DNA from 2 places in the Sodalis praecaptivus genome. Region 2 is predicted to be linked to the other one. Evidence: predicted binding sites of a transcription regulator. Region 2 holds the regulator's gene; the other holds the start of a gene.
The links. The regulator PurR, encoded in region 2, represses purine synthesis genes. The targets are predictions, from matches to a motif close to CANGCAAACGTTTGCNTG.

Region 1 (7,665 bases), 990 kb from region 2:
GGTGGGCAACTTGGCCGGCGTGCCGTCAATTGTCTACGGTATTTTCGGCCTGGGTTTTTTCGTCTATGCGGTCGGCGGCTCGCTGGATAAACTCTTTTATGCCGACACCTTGCCGGCACCAACCTTCGGCACCCCCGGATTACTGTGGGCCGCGCTAACGCTGGCGCTGCTGACCCTGCCGGTGGTGATTATCGCCACCGAGGAAGGGCTGGCGCGCATTCCGCCCTCCCTGCGCCAGGGATCGCTGGCGCTCGGCGCGACTCAGGCTGAAACGATATGGCGGGTTGTCTTGCCCGGTGCGGCGCCGGCGATGATGACCGGGCTGATTCTGGCGGTGGCGCGCGCGGCGGGGGAAACCGCGCCGCTGATGCTGGTAGGCGTCATCAAATCGGCACCGAAGCTTCCCCTGGACGGGACATTTCCGTTCCTGCACCCGGAAAGGCAATTTATGCACCTCGGTTATCAAATATACGATTTGGCGTTTCAAAGCCAGGACGGCGATGCGGTGCAACCGATGGCGTTCGCCACCGCGCTGCTGCTCATTGTCATCGTCGTGTCGCTGAATCTGGCCGCAATGGGCCTGCGCCACCGGCTGCGTGAAAAGTATCGCGCGTTAACGTTATGATGGAGAACAGGCTGTGATGTTCCGAGTCCCCCCTTTACCCTCTAACGGTGCGGTCGCCGCGCCGGAACAGGACACGCCGCCGGCGGCGCTGGAAACCGAACATCTGCGGGTGCGCTACGGCAATCGGCTGGTCCTCGACGATATATCGCTGCGCATGGCCAAAGGGCGGATTACCGCGCTGATCGGCCCTTCCGGATGCGGCAAATCCACGCTGCTGCGCTGTTTTAACCGCATGAACGATCTGAGCGACGACTGTCACATCAGCGGCGCGGTGCGTTTACTGGGGCAGAATATCTATGAGGACGCACAGGAAGTGGTGGCGCTGCGCCGGCGGGTGGGCATGGTCTTTCAGCGGCCCAATCCGTTTCCCAAATCGATTTATGACAACGTCGTTTACGGCCTGCGGCTATTGGGCATCGGCGATCGCAGGCTGCTGGATGAAGCGGCGGAGCGGGCGCTGCGCGCGGCGGCGCTGTGGCATGAGGTTAAAGACCGCCTGCGGGAAAACGCGTTCAAGTTGTCCACCGGACAACAGCAGCGGCTGGTGATCGCCCGCGCGATCGCCATTGAGCCGGAAGTATTGTTGCTGGATGAGCCAACGTCGGCGCTGGATCCCATCTCCACGCTGACCATCGAAGAGCTAATGATATCGCTGAAGGCGCATTTCACCCTGGTGCTGGTGACGCATAACATGCAACAGGCGGCGCGCGTTTCCGACGACACCGCCTTTTTCCATCAGGGAACGCTGGTAGAGTTTGCCGCCACCGACCGGCTATTTACCGCGCCGACGCATCGCAAAACCGAGGAGTACATCACCGGCCGGCTGCGTTAACGGTCGCGGCGCAGCGACCAGAGGGCAAAACAGCGATGGCGCCGCTATGGCTGCTGCTGCGCATTGCTCAGGAACCCCATTCTCACCAGGTGCCCGTTGAGCCCGCGCCGCAGGCGCAGAGCGTGAGAGGGGGAGGGAATTTTATCCTCTCCCGCCCGTATGAGGCGCTGCCCCCCTCTCAATTGTCGCCAATCATCCGAGTGGTAACAGCATCGGTGGCACAGGGGCAGAAACGTCTTGATTGTCTGTTCGCGCCCACCGGCCAGCGGTTAATCCGCGGCGTAACCGGCGGCCGGCAGGGGCGCGCCGTCCAGCCAGGCGACGTTATCGCGCAGCGTTAGCCGACCCGCCAGCAGCCAGCCGACGACCAAGGGATAAATGGCATGTTCCTGGGCTTTTACCCGTTGCGCCAGTATCTGTTCATCGTCTCCCGCAAAAACCGGCACCCGCGCCTGTAGCACCACCGGGCCGCCGTCCAGTTCGTCGGTGACGAAATGCACGGAAGTGCCGTGTTCGGCATCGCCGTTGGCCAGCGCCTGGCGATGGGTATGTAAGCCGGGATAGCGCGGCAGCAACGAGGGATGCACGTTGAGCATCCGGCCGGCGTAGCGGGCGACAAAGGCGGTTGACAGAATACGCATATAACCGGCGAGCACGATAGCCTCCGGCCGGTAGCGGTCGATAAGGGCGCTGAGCGCCAAATCAAACGCTTCACGGCCGGCGAAATCCGCCGGGTTGAGCGATACCGCCTCGATACCCGCAGCCGCGGCGCGCGTTAGCCCGTAGGCGTCGGCGCGATGGCTGATGACCGCGGCGATGCGCGCCGCGATTTTGCCCTGCTGGCAGGCCTCGATAAGCGCCTGGAGGTTACTGCCTTCACCCGAGATCAGCACAACCAGGCGTTTCATCAGCGGATAATCACCTGTTGCTCGCCGTCGGCGGGCTGAATTTCGCCGAGTACCCAGGCGGTTTCACCCAGGCCGGCGAGTATGCCGAGCGCCTGTTTGGCGCTGGCCGCGGGAACGGCGATAACCATGCCGACGCCGCAGTTAAAGGTACGGTACATTTCATGGCGGCTGACGTTGCCGGCCTGCTGCAGCCAGCGGAATACCGCCGGCCACTGCCAGCTGTTTTCATCGATCACCGCCTGGGTACCGGCCGGCAGAACGCGCGGGATATTCTCCCAGAAGCCGCCGCCGGTCAAATGCGCGATCGCATGTACCTCGGTCTGCTCGATAAGGGAAAGCAGCGCTTTAACGTAAATGCGCGTCGGCGCCAGCAGGTGATCCGCCAGCGATTTGCCCTCAACCCGCGTCTGTTCGGGGTCGGTCTGGCTGAAGGATAAAATCTTGCGCACCAGCGAGTAACCGTTGGAATGGGGGCCGCTTGAGGCCAGCGCCAGCAGGGTATCGCCGGCCTGAACTTTGCTGCCGTCGATAATATCCGCTTTTTCCACAACGCCGACGCAAAAGCCGGCGACGTCATAATCTTCACCGTGATACATGCCCGGCATTTCCGCCGTTTCGCCGCCGACCAGCGCGCAGCCGGACTGCCGGCAACCCTCGGCAATGCCGGTTATCACCGCGGCCGCGGTATCGACGTCCAGCTTGCCGGTGGCATAATAATCGAGGAAAAACAAGGGCTCAGCGCCCTGAACCACCAGGTCGTTAACGCACATTGCCACCAAATCGATGCCGATGGTATCGTGGCGTTTTAAATCCATGGCCAGACGCAGTTTGGTCCCGACGCCGTCGGTGCCTGAAACCAGAATCGGCTCGCGGTATTTCTGCGGCAGCGCGCACAGCGCACCGAAGCCGCCCAGCCCGCCCATCACTTCCGGGCGTTTGGTCTGTTTCACAACACCTTTAATGCGGTCTACCAATGCGTTGCCGGCATCGATATCCACACCTGCGTCTTTGTAACTGAGAGAGGTTTTGTCGGTCACTGCAAGATCTCCACGGAGATAACCTGTTGCTTGGAATGGGGCGCCGCCAATTCTAACAGCGTGGGCAATCGTTTGCGAGAGCTGTTGCATTCGCGTCGACGTTTTTGTTGACTATAGTAAATTCCATATAAGGCTTGATCCTGATCAGGCAAATACGTATGGTGCGGCGCGAAAAAGGGGTTATAATCTCGCGATTTTTTTGGCCGTTCAGTAGCCTAGGGGAGAGATAACATGAAGGTCGTTGAGGTTAAGCACCCGCTGGTCAAACACAAGCTGGGGTTGATGCGCGCTCACGATATCAGTACCAAACGCTTTCGCGAATTGGCGTCGGAGGTGGGGAGCCTGTTGACCTATGTCGCCACCGCCGATATGGAAACCGAAACGGTAACCATCGAAGGCTGGTGCGGACCGGTTGAAATTGATCAAATCAAAGGAAAGAAAATCACCGTCGTACCTATCCTCCGCGCCGGCCTCGGCATGATGGATGGCGTACTGGAAAATCTCCCCAGCGCGCGCATCAGCGTAGTCGGCGTCTACCGTGACGAAACGACGCTGACGCCCGTGCCTTATTTCCATAAGCTGGTATCAAGTATCGACGAACGCATGGCGCTGGTGGTGGATCCGATGCTGGCGACCGGCGGCTCGATGATCGCCACCATCGATCTCTTGAAGAAGGCCGGCTGCCGCTGTATCAAAGTGTTGGTGCTGGTGGCGGCGCCCGAGGGCATTGCGGCGCTGGAAAAAGCACACCCCGACGTGGAGCTTTACACTGCGGCTATCGATAAGGGACTCAACGAAAAAGGCTATATCATGCCGGGCCTGGGTGACGCGGGCGATAAAATCTTTGGTACCAAATAATCCTAAACCGGCCAATGAGTCGGTTTTTTTTGACCCTGAATCTGAGGAAAGTCGCCATGACCCGTCGCGCCATCGGGGTGTCGGAACGCCCGCCGCTGCTGAAAACCATCCCGCTGAGTTTGCAGCACCTGTTCGCCATGTTTGGCGCCACGGTGCTGGTGCCGATTTTATTTAAAATCAATCCCGGCACCGTCCTGCTGTTTAACGGTATCGGCACCTTGCTGTACCTGTTTATCTGCAAGGGCAAAATCCCTGCCTATCTCGGCTCCAGCTTCGCTTTTATTTCGCCGGTGCTGCTGCTGTTGCCGCTCGGCTATGAGCTGGCGCTGGGGGGCTTTATCGCCTGCGGCGCGCTGTTTTGCCTGGTGGGCCTTATCGTCAAGAAGGCGGGAACCGGTTGGATCAACGTCATTTTTCCCCCCGCCGCGATGGGGGCGATAGTGGCGGTCATCGGCCTGGAGCTGGCCGGTGTCGCGGCCAATATGGCGGGTCTGCTGCCCAGCGCCGATGCGCCGGTGGACGCCACCACCGTGGTCATATCCATGGCCACCCTCGGCGTTACGGTGCTGGGGTCGGTATTGTTCCGCGGGTTTTTGGCCATCATCCCCATTCTCATTGGGGTGCTGGCGGGCTATGCGCTATCCGCCGCGCTCGGTATCGTGGATTTTTCGCCGGTGGCCGCTGCCCCCTGGTTCGCGCTGCCGACGTTTTACCATCCGCGCTTTGAATGGATGGCTATTCTGACTATCCTGCCGGCGGCGCTGGTGGTGATAGCCGAACATGTGGGGCACCTGGTGGTGACCGCCAATATTGTGCAGCGCGACTTATTGCGCGATCCGGGCCTGCACCGCTCGCTGTTCGCCAACGGCGCGTCAACCCTGCTGTCGGGCTTTTTTGGCTCGACGCCGAACACCACTTACGGTGAAAATATCGGCGTCATGGCGATAACCCGCGTTTACAGCACCTGGGTCATTGGCGGGGCGGCGATTCTGGCGATCGCGCTTTCCTGCGTCGGCAAGCTTGCGGCGGCGATCCAGGCGGTGCCGGTACCGGTGATGGGCGGCGTGTCGCTGCTGTTGTACGGCGTCATCGCCGCCTCCGGCATCCGGGTGCTAATCGAGTCGAAGGTCGATTATAACAAAGCGCAAAACCTGATTCTGACCTCGGTTATCCTGATTATCGGCGTCAGCGGCGCCAAAATTCATCTGGGCGCCGTCGAGTTGAAAGGTATGGCGCTGGCAACGGTGGTCGGTATCGCGCTTAGCCTGATATTCCGCGTTATCACGCTGCTGCGCGGCGAAGAGAAAATCCTCGAGCCCGATGAAGGCACGCCCTCCTGACGACCGCGCCGCGCCGTCCTCGCGGCGCGGTAAAGTTATGGTAAACTGGCAAAGATCTTTGCCAGAACGCAAGAGGTACATCTGAACACGCCGGCGCAGCTTTCTTTACCGCTCTATCTACCCGATGACGAGACCTTCGCCAGCTTTTATCCCGGCGAAAATGGCGCGCTGCTGGCGGCGCTACAGGAAATGCTGTCCCGCGAACACGGCAGTTACCTCTATTTTTGGTCACGCAAGGGGGGCGGCCGCAGCCATTTATTGCACGCCGCCTGCGCGGCGCTGTCGGCGCGCACCCAGGCGGTAGGCTATGTGCCGCTGGATAAACGCACCTGGTTCGTGCCTGAGGTGCTGGAAGGGATGGAGCAATTAGCGCTGGTGACCATCGATAATATCGAGTGTATCGTCGGCGATCCGCCGTGGGAAATGGCGATTTTCAATCTCTATAACCGCATTCAGGAAACCGGGCGCACCCGGCTTATCATTAGCGGCAATTGCCCGCCGCGCCAATTAAATCTCAGCCTGCCTGACCTGGCCTCCCGTTTGGATTGGGGGCAGATTTATCGTTTGCAGCCGCTCTCTGACGAAGAGAAGGGCGCGGCCCTGCAACTGCGGGCGAAGCTGCGTGGATTTGAGTTGCCGGAAGACGTCAGCCGCTTTTTGTTAAAACGATTGGAAAGGGATATGCGCACGCTGTCGGCGACGCTGGATCAGCTGGATCATGCGTCAATCCGCGCGCAGCGTAAACTGACCATTCCGTTCGTCAAAGCCATCTTGAATCTCTAAGGCTGTGACGCGCTTTAACCCTGAACGCCGCTTATCCTGGTCGCCAGTGCGGCGCGCCACCCGCGTGTCCCGCAGTAGGGCGCGGTTTAGCGGCGCGCGCCTTTCTCATACTGGGCGAAGCGCAGCTGCAACTGCCTAATCTGATCGATACGCGCGTCATAACGCGCCTGCTGTAGGCTGCCCAATTTGACCCGGCTACTGGCCTCGCTTAACGCCCGCACCGCTTGATCCAACTGCCCCGTTAGCGCCAGCCGTTCGGCGCGCGCCGCCAGCTCCTGATCCCCCAGACCCTGCCCGGCGCATGCCTGGGCCAGCAGATCCCAGCCGTTGGTGTCGTCAGGGTGGGAAAAGGTGTAGCGATTGAGGATCCGTATGGCGTCGCTATAGCGATGCCCCTCGACATAGGCGTTGGCGAGGTTGAGCAGCAGCACCGGGTTGGCATCGCGCTCATTGCCGCGCACCAGCGCCTCAAGCCGGCTGATGGCCTGTCCCGTCTGTTTTAGCGCCAGATCGATATCGGTCATCAAATCCACCAGCCAGATGTTGGACGGCTGCCGGGTTAACAAAGGTTGCAGCGACCGTTTGGCGTCGTCGTATTTTTTGGCCTGATAGAACAAAATCGCCTGGCCGTACTGCGCGGCCAACTGCCGGCGCGCGTTGCCTTTCTGCCAGGCGTCCAGCACATCGCTGCGCAGCACGTTGTCACTTGACCCGAACATCCCGAGCACGCGCGCCTTCGCCAGGTAAAAGTCCTGCGATGAGTCGATGGCGATGTGTTTCATCTGGTTGGCGCGGTTACGGGTATCCGCCAGCCGGCTCAGCGGCAAGGGGTGGGTTTGCAGCATCTCCGGCGGCGCGGTGGAGTAGCGGTTCTGGTCCGCCAGCTTCTGCAAGAAGGTCGGCATCGCCTGCGGGTCAAAGCCGGCGCGTTGCAGCACCTGCAAACCAATGCGATCCGCTTCCTGCTCGTTGGCCTGCGTGAAGCTGATGTTACCCTGGGCGGCGCCGGCGATGGTGCCGGAGAGTGCGGCCATACCCAATTGCGGATTGGCCATGGTCAATAGAATGGAGCCCAGCGCGCCGACCCAGGTCAACGGCGCGTTGCGTCGCTGATCTTCCATGGCGCGCGCCAGATGACGCTGGGTCACATGCGACAGTTCGTGGGCCATGACCGACGCCAGTTCGCTCTCATTGTCGGTATAGTTAAACAGCGCCGAATGCAGCACTACGTTGCCGCCGAAAAAAGCGAACGCGTTAAGCTCGCTGCTGCGCAGCAGGAAAA
Region 2 (7,665 bases):
TTGTTCCGGCGCGTCCGGCGGCGGTTCGTGCCCAGCGGCCGCGGCGCGGCGCAGGCGCAGATAGCGCTGGTGGCAAAGCCGCAGCACCTCGCGTTTTTGATTGTCGCTCATCCCGCCCCACTGAAAACGCTCGTCCCGGCTGCGCAGGCAGCCGAGGCAATAGCCGCGGGCATCCGATTGGCACACGCCGCGGCAGGGATTGGGCAGGCTGAAAAATTCAAGTTGTTCCGCCACACGTCCTCCTCTCGCCTATAAATTGAAGACGGCATTGTCTTCGCTGGCAAGTTATTTTTTACCGAGCGTACCGGCAATCTGTGCTAACGGGCGGCATTGAACCGGTTTCACCCCGCAGGCTATACTGAAGTCTCTTCACTTAACACGGCCGCACCGACCGTGATGGCTCAAGAGGACATTATGCGTTTATTACATACCATGCTGCGGGTAGGCGATTTACAACGCTCCATCGATTTTTACACCAAAACCCTTGAAATGCGATTGCTGCGCACCAGCGAAAATCCGGAATACAAATATACGTTGGCGTTTGTAGGGTATACCGACGAGAGCGAAGGCGCGGTCATCGAGCTGACCTATAACTGGGGCGTGGAGAGTTACGATTTGGGCAGCGCCTATGGCCATATCGCCTTGGGCGTGGACAATGCGGCGGCCGCCTGCGAACGCATTCGCCAGGCCGGTGGCAAAGTAACCCGCGAAGCCGGGCCGGTGAAAGGCGGAACGACCGTTATCGCCTTTATTGAAGATCCGGACGGTTATAAAATCGAATTGATTGAAAACAAACACGCCGGTCAAGGCGTCGGCAATTAAGCAGCGTACGCGCGGCCGGGACCTGGGGGTTCACGGCCGGTATTCCGCGCCGCGCGGGCATAACTCGCCATGCAAGCCGCGCCAAAATTTGCCATAATGGCGGCTGAATTCGCTGAACATAAGAACTGGCATGGCTGAAATAGACGATCTGAACACCCTCCGCGCCCGCTTTCGCGGCTTTTATCCCGTTGTCATTGATGTGGAAACCGCGGGATTCAACGCCGGGACCGATGCCCTGCTAGAAATCGCCGCCGTCACCCTGAAAATGGATAATGACGGCTGGCTGCACGCCGACAACACCCTGCATTTCCACGTCGACCCTTTCCCCGGCGCGCTGCTGCAGCCGGAAGCGCTGGCCTTTAACGGTATCGATCCGCACAACCCCCTGCGCGGCGCGGTAACCGAATATGAAGCCTTGCATGAAATCTTCAAACTGGTACGTAAAGGAATTAAAGATCAGGACTGCAACCGCGCCATTATAGTCGCCCACAATGCGGCTTTTGATCACAGCTTTCTCATGGCCGCCGCCGGTCGCGCCGGCCTGAAACGCAACCCTTTCCATCCCTTCGCCACCTTTGATACGGCGGCGCTCAGCGGGCTGGTGCTCGGCCAGACCGTACTGGCGAAAGCCTGTAGCGCCGCCGGCATTGCCTTTGACAGCGGTGAAGCGCATTCGGCGCTCTATGATACCGAACGTACCGCGACCCTGTTTTGTGAATTGGTCAATCGCTGGAAACGTCTGGGCGGCTGGCCGGTCGCACTACCCGCCACGGGTGACGCCGAAGAGGAGGCTTGCGCCGCGCAGGATCGCGCCAACCCCGCTATCGATCTGTAAACGCTGCCACGCCGCGGGCCGTCCGCGCGGACAATGACAGGGCTTTGGCGCTTGCAGGGCACACCACCTGCCCGTCCCCGGGGCGTCATGGGGATGGTACGGCGCCTTGGCGCTTGAGAGGTTGCCTAGCGAACGCCGCAGGGCATGCCGGGCGGCGATGACGCCCGCACTGCCCCGCGCCCGGCACGCTGAGAGGCAAAAAAAACCACCCGCTGTGCCTTGGGTGGTTTTGGGTGCGATAGCGCCGAGGCGGTCTCTCGGCCGTGGCGCATTAGCGCCGGACGGCATCGGGACGGCGCGCTATAGTGCGCACATTCCACCCGTTACTGCGCGTTATCCGCTTGCGAATTGTATTTTACCGCCGTTTCTTTAATCAGCGGCTGCAGCTCGCCGCGCTGGTACATTTCAATGACGATGTCGCAGCCGCCGATAAGCTCGCCGTCCACCCACAGCTGCGGGAAGGTCGGCCAGTTGGCGAATTTTGGCAGTTCAGCGCGGATATCCGGATTGGTCAGCACATCGACATAGGCAAAACGCTCACCGCAGGCGGACAGCGCCTGTACCGCCTGGGCGGAAAAACCGCAGCCCGGTAATTTAGGCGAGCCCTTCATGTACAGAAGAATCGGATTCTCGGCGATCTGTTGCTGAATTTTTTCGATAGTCGTGGTCATTGTCTCGCTTCCTTAAGCCAGTGGCTGGCTTTTATTTATCATGCATCGGGTCTGACGTAATTCACTATTCTAACGATTCCGGGGGGAACATTTAAATGCTTTTTTCACGTTAGCCCCGCAGGCGGGCTTCAGCCGCCCCGGCCGTGATACAACGGGCACGAACGCCGGGTCTGCCCTTGCGGCGGCGCAGATTTGCGACTAGGGCGTTTAACGGGCTGTAAAACCGTTGCTTTTTACGGCTGCCCGCGCGCAAAAATGCCGCATCGCGCATGTTATTCACGTTTATTCACAATCTGTAGGAAAATACGGATGCATTAGAACCGCAAATAGCTTAAATTCAGCTGAGCCGTCATTTTCCCCCGACCTTGGGCCACAGAGGATAGCGTTTATCATGCGTTTATGCTTTACGCTTTTTGTGCTGCTGTTTACCCAGCTCTTTCTCAATCTCGCGCACGCCGCGCCGAATGCGGGAGTCAATGCCGATCAACGTAAATCGCAGGCCAGCGCGGCGAAAACCGATGACCGACGCAAGCGCAAGCCCGTTAAGCTGCAAAAAAAGACCCGCAGCACCGAGAGCGAGCATTTGGGTAATCCCAAGTTAAAATCCGCCGTGGTGAAACCCCGCAAGGCCGTCGCCACCAAAACGCCCCCCGCCGACACAGCGCCAACCGCCGGCAAAACCACCGCCGCAAAAACGCACGCCGCCGGGCAGCGGGCGAAAACGAAAAGCGTCACCAGCGATAAAACCGCCGCCGTGAAGGTGGGTAAAAGCCCCATTACGTCTTCCCGCCGCCAACGTGAAAATACGCGTCTGGCGCATAACCAGGCCGCCGGCAAAGGGCTGAAGAAAGCCTATGGACGCCATCGCGGCGGCGCGCAAGCCCGGACGACGGCCATGGCGGCAGACGCGCAGCCATTGCGCATGAGCGAAAGCCACAAGGTTCGCTACCAGCACGCCAAATTAACGGCGATGGCCAAACTGATGTCGCAGGTGGGCAAGCCCTATCGTTGGGGCGGTAAATCGCCGACCACCGGATTCGATTGCAGCGGGTTGATTTACTACGCCTATAAAGACTTAATCCGCGTGCCGCTGCCCCGTACCGCGAACGAAATGTACCACCTGCGGGATGCAGCGCCGGTGAAAAAGAGCGAGTTGGAAAGCGGCGATCTGGTCTTTTTCCGCATCCGCAACCGCGGCACGGCGGATCATGTCGGGGTTTATCTGGGCAATGGCCGTTTCATTCAGTCACCCCGCACCGGGCGTGACATCCGTATCAGCTACCTGAGCGAAGATTATTGGCAGGATCATTATGTCGGCGCCCGCCGCGTGATGACGCCCACCACCATTCGCTGACGGCCACGCGCGACAGCCTCTCCCCCTTGCCGTCGCAGCGTAGGTCCTAAGGGCCTTTTGACGTCCGCGCCAGTTCACCGTGCCGATCCGCGCGCCGTTCCTGGGCCGCAATTCGATCCAGCTCCCTAGAAGTGGTTTAAAGATGACAAAAAAAAGGGCCTGGAGCCCTTTTTACCGTCTGGGTGAAGTTTGGCGCGGCGCCAAACGCGATCAATTCAATACGGCGGTAAAGCTGAAGATAATAATGACCAACAGCGAAAAGACGGTAGTCGTTAACGACCAAGCAAAATCGCGGCTCATGATATTTCCTTTTAACGCTTCTGCGTCAGGTGGCTAAGTTAGTCGGTATTCGTTCTCTATCTTGCCATAACCGTGGCCAAAAAGCATGTCCCGCCGGCGGCTCAACGCATATAACGCTTTCACTTTCTCGACAAATCGAGGAAAATTGCCTTTTGTTGGCAGGCAAACGATTCACATAGCATTATCCCCTGCTGCCGAGGGATCCAGGAGTAGTTTAGAGATGGCAACCATAAAAGATGTAGCCAAACACGCGGGGGTATCAACGACTACGGTTTCCCATGTGATTAATAAAACCCGCTTCGTGGCGCCGGAGACCAAACGCGCCGTATGGGACGCCATCAAACAGCTCAGCTATTCCCCCAGCGCGGTGGCGCGCAGCCTGAAGGTCAACCGCACCAAATCCATCGGTCTGTTGGCCAGCACCAGCGAAGCCCCCTATTTCGCCGAGATAATTGAATCCATAGAGCATCACTGTTTTGCCAAAGGCTACACCCTTATCCTGTGCAATTCCCACAACGAAACATCGAAACAGCAGGCCTATTTGCAAATGCTGGCGCAAAAGCGGGTCGATGGGCTGTTGGTGATGTGCGCCGAATACCCCGAAGCCCTGTTGCGGCTATTGGAAGAATATCGCCATATTCCCATGGTGGTGATGGATTGGGGTGAGGTGCGCGGCGATTTTACCGATACTATCGTCGATAATGCCTTTGCCGGCGGTTATATGGCCACCCGCTATTTACTCGATCGCGGCCACCGGGATATTGGCGCCATTCCCGGCCAGCTGGCGCGCAATACCGGCGGCGGGCGCCACCGCGGTTATCTTCATGCGTTAAAAGAGGCCGATATTCTGCCCAACCAGGCCTGGATTGTTCAAGGTGATTTCGAGCCGGCTTCCGGTTATCGCGCCATGCAACATATTCTGGCCCAGTCCCACCGTCCCAGCGCGATATTTTGCGGCGGCGACGAGATGGCGATGGGCGCATTGTGCGCCATCCACGAGCATGGGCTGCGCGTACCGCAAGACATTTCACTGATAGGCTACGATAATGTCAGCCACTCGCGGTATTTCACCCCCGCGCTTACCACGGTGGATCAGCCCAAGGCCGTATTAGGGGAATCCGCGCTGACCATGCTGCTTGATAGGATCATCAGCAAGCGGGAAGCCGCGCAGACGATCGAGGTTCATCCCACCCTGGTGGAGCGCTGTTCGGTGGCCGATGGCCCCTACCGTAACCGCTAATCCAGTGCCGTCGATGGCTGAGGCCCCGTGTTTGCGGCGGCATTGGCCATTATGCACGGCGTTTTACGCGCTACCTGGCCGCGTCAATTTCCCCGCGACGCGGAAATGAATAATAACTCTTTAGGCGCACTAACTCTTTGAGGAGTGTAACTGTTTCCCAAAGTTATCATTAACTTAGGCTATTATTCCTATTGCTGTTTTTGGAGTTGTCTAAAGCCGGATGCAGGCTTATACTCAATTACGTTAACAATTATAACGAGTTGTTTATTCATTTTGCTTTAGGGACCTGATGTTTACTCATGCATGCTTTTTTCGTGCAAAGCAGCCGGTTTAACAACCATTCTGAGTTTCTATTCCTCTGTTAATTTGTCGTATCAGACACCACGGCTTACCGTGGATTCTTATAAAAGCTCGCAGGCAGCGCCTGGCTCTTCCTGACGAGGTATTTTTAGAAGAAAGGTGATGGAGAAGCTATGAGTTCCTCGTGTGTTGAAGACCTGAGCTTTCAGGATAACGCTTGGTATCGCATCGTCCATGAATTACTCGCTGAAGCCGACATTGAAATCAATGGATCCCGTCCATTCGATATTCGCGTCAACAACCCGGATTTTTTTAAGCGCGTACTACAGGACGGTTCACTGGGTTTAGGTGAAAGTTACATGGATGGCTGGTGGGATTGCGAACGGCTGGATATGTTTTTTCAGCGTGCGTTGCGCAGCGGACTGGAAAATAAGCTCCCCCATCATTTAAAAGATACCCTACGCGTCGCCGCGGCGCGCCTGACTAATCTCCAATCGCGCAAAAGGGCCTGGATCGTCGGTAAAGAACATTACGATTTAGGCAATGACCTCTTTTCGCTGATGCTCGATCCGTATATGCAATATTCCTGCGGTTATTGGCCTCATGCCGCCAGCCTTGAGCAGGCCCAGCAAAATAAACTGGAGATGATTTGCCAGAAACTGCAATTGCAGCCGGGGATGTCGCTATTGGATGTCGGTTGCGGCTGGGGCGGTCTGGCGAATTATGCGGCACAACATTATGGCGTTAAAGTCCACGGCGTCACTATCTCGGCCGAGCAGCAAAAGCTGGCGCAAACGCGCTGCGCAGGGCAAGATGTCACGATTTTGTTGCAGGATTATCGCGATTTAAATTTGCAATTCGATCGCATTGTCTCGGTAGGGATGTTCGAGCACGTGGGGCCGAAAAACTACCCAACCTATTTCGATGTGGTGGCCCGTAATCTGAAACCCGACGGTCTGTTTTTGCTGCACACCATCGGCGCGAACCGGACCGATATGAATGTGGATCCGTGGATTAACAGATATATCTTCCCGAACGGCTGCCTGCCGTCCGTACGGCATATTGCCGATGCCAGCGAGCCCCATTTCGTCATGGAAGACTGGCATAATTTCGGCGCGGATTATGATCGCACGCTCATGGCCTGGCATGAACGCTTCATCGCCGCCTGGCCGACGTTGCAGGGCAATTATTCCGAACGTTTTTACCGCATGTTTGTTTACTACTTACAGGCCTGCGCCGGCGCGTTCCGCGCCCGCAATATCCAGCTATGGCAGGTTCTGTTCAGCCCTCGGGGCGTCGAAGGCGGTCTGCGCGTCGCGCGGTAAACAACGTTGCGCCGTCATGGCTGCCGGCGCATATGACGGCGCTGTCAGACCGCGCCGCCGCCCATCTGGGTCAGGCGCGCTCGCGCGCCGCCAAAACCCGCTCTACGGTGTCGACAATCGCCTGCGTCTGCGGGTCAATTTCGATATTGACGCTATCGCCGAGTCGTTTCTTACCGAGCGTGGTGCGCAGCAACGTTTCAGGAATTAAATGTACGCAAAAACGGTTGCCCGCGACTTCGCCTACCGTCAGGCTAATACCGTCAACGCCGATATAACCCTTATGCAGGATGTATTTCATCAGCGCCCTGTCCGGCAAGGAAAACCAAATTTGCCGATTGTTCTCCGAGGTCACGATTTTGGTCAACTCGGCGGTGCAGATAATATGCCCTGACATCAGATGACCGCCAATCTCCGCCTGCAGGGTCGCAGCCCGTTCCAGGTTGATCTCATCGCCGACCTTAAGCGTGCCTAAGTTGGTCAGCCGGAGCGTTTCTTTCATCAGATCGAAGCTGACCACGTCGCCCGCGATGCCGGTCACCGTCAGGCAACAGCCGTTATGGGCCACCGACGCGCCGATGGTCAAACCCGGCAACAGCGCCGCCGGCAGGCGGACGTGATGGGTACGAAAATGGTCTTTTTCCTCAATCGCGGTAATGGGCGCGGTGGCCTGAACAATCCCCGTAAACATGCGTTTTCCTCATCTGGCTACACCGAATAACTCGGCGCTCAGTTTGCCCCATAATATGACGAATTCCAAATACTGACAGGATACCATAGAGGCTATGCCCCTTATATCGCGTCATTTTCCTGCTATCTTC

Region 1: the regulator PurR is predicted to act here: its motif matches at 3,464-3,481, upstream of purM (phosphoribosylformylglycinamidine cyclo-ligase).

What each region holds. Positions count from the first base shown of each region.
Region 1 is NZ_CP006569.1:1,349,776-1,357,440, forward strand. It holds gene pstA (phosphate ABC transporter permease PstA) at 1-625, shown strand, start outside; gene pstB (phosphate ABC transporter ATP-binding protein PstB) at 642-1,457, shown strand; gene purN (phosphoribosylglycinamide formyltransferase) at 1,727-2,365, opposite strand; gene purM (phosphoribosylformylglycinamidine cyclo-ligase) at 2,365-3,402, opposite strand; gene upp (uracil phosphoribosyltransferase) at 3,634-4,260, shown strand; gene uraA (uracil permease) at 4,317-5,600, shown strand; gene hda (DnaA inactivator Hda) at 5,655-6,383, shown strand; gene SANT_RS06060 (tetratricopeptide repeat protein) at 6,470-7,665, opposite strand, start outside.
Region 2 is NZ_CP006569.1:2,336,788-2,344,452, forward strand. It holds gene SANT_RS10340 (DUF1289 domain-containing protein) at 1-234, opposite strand, end outside; gene gloA (lactoylglutathione lyase) at 415-822, shown strand; gene rnt (ribonuclease T) at 953-1,657, shown strand; gene SANT_RS10355 (Grx4 family monothiol glutaredoxin) at 1,981-2,328, opposite strand; gene SANT_RS10360 (C40 family peptidase) at 2,720-3,682, shown strand; gene SANT_RS24095 (YnhF family membrane protein) at 3,893-3,982, opposite strand; gene purR (HTH-type transcriptional repressor PurR) at 4,203-5,222, shown strand; gene cfa (cyclopropane fatty acyl phospholipid synthase) at 5,696-6,847, shown strand; gene SANT_RS10375 (riboflavin synthase) at 6,918-7,535, opposite strand.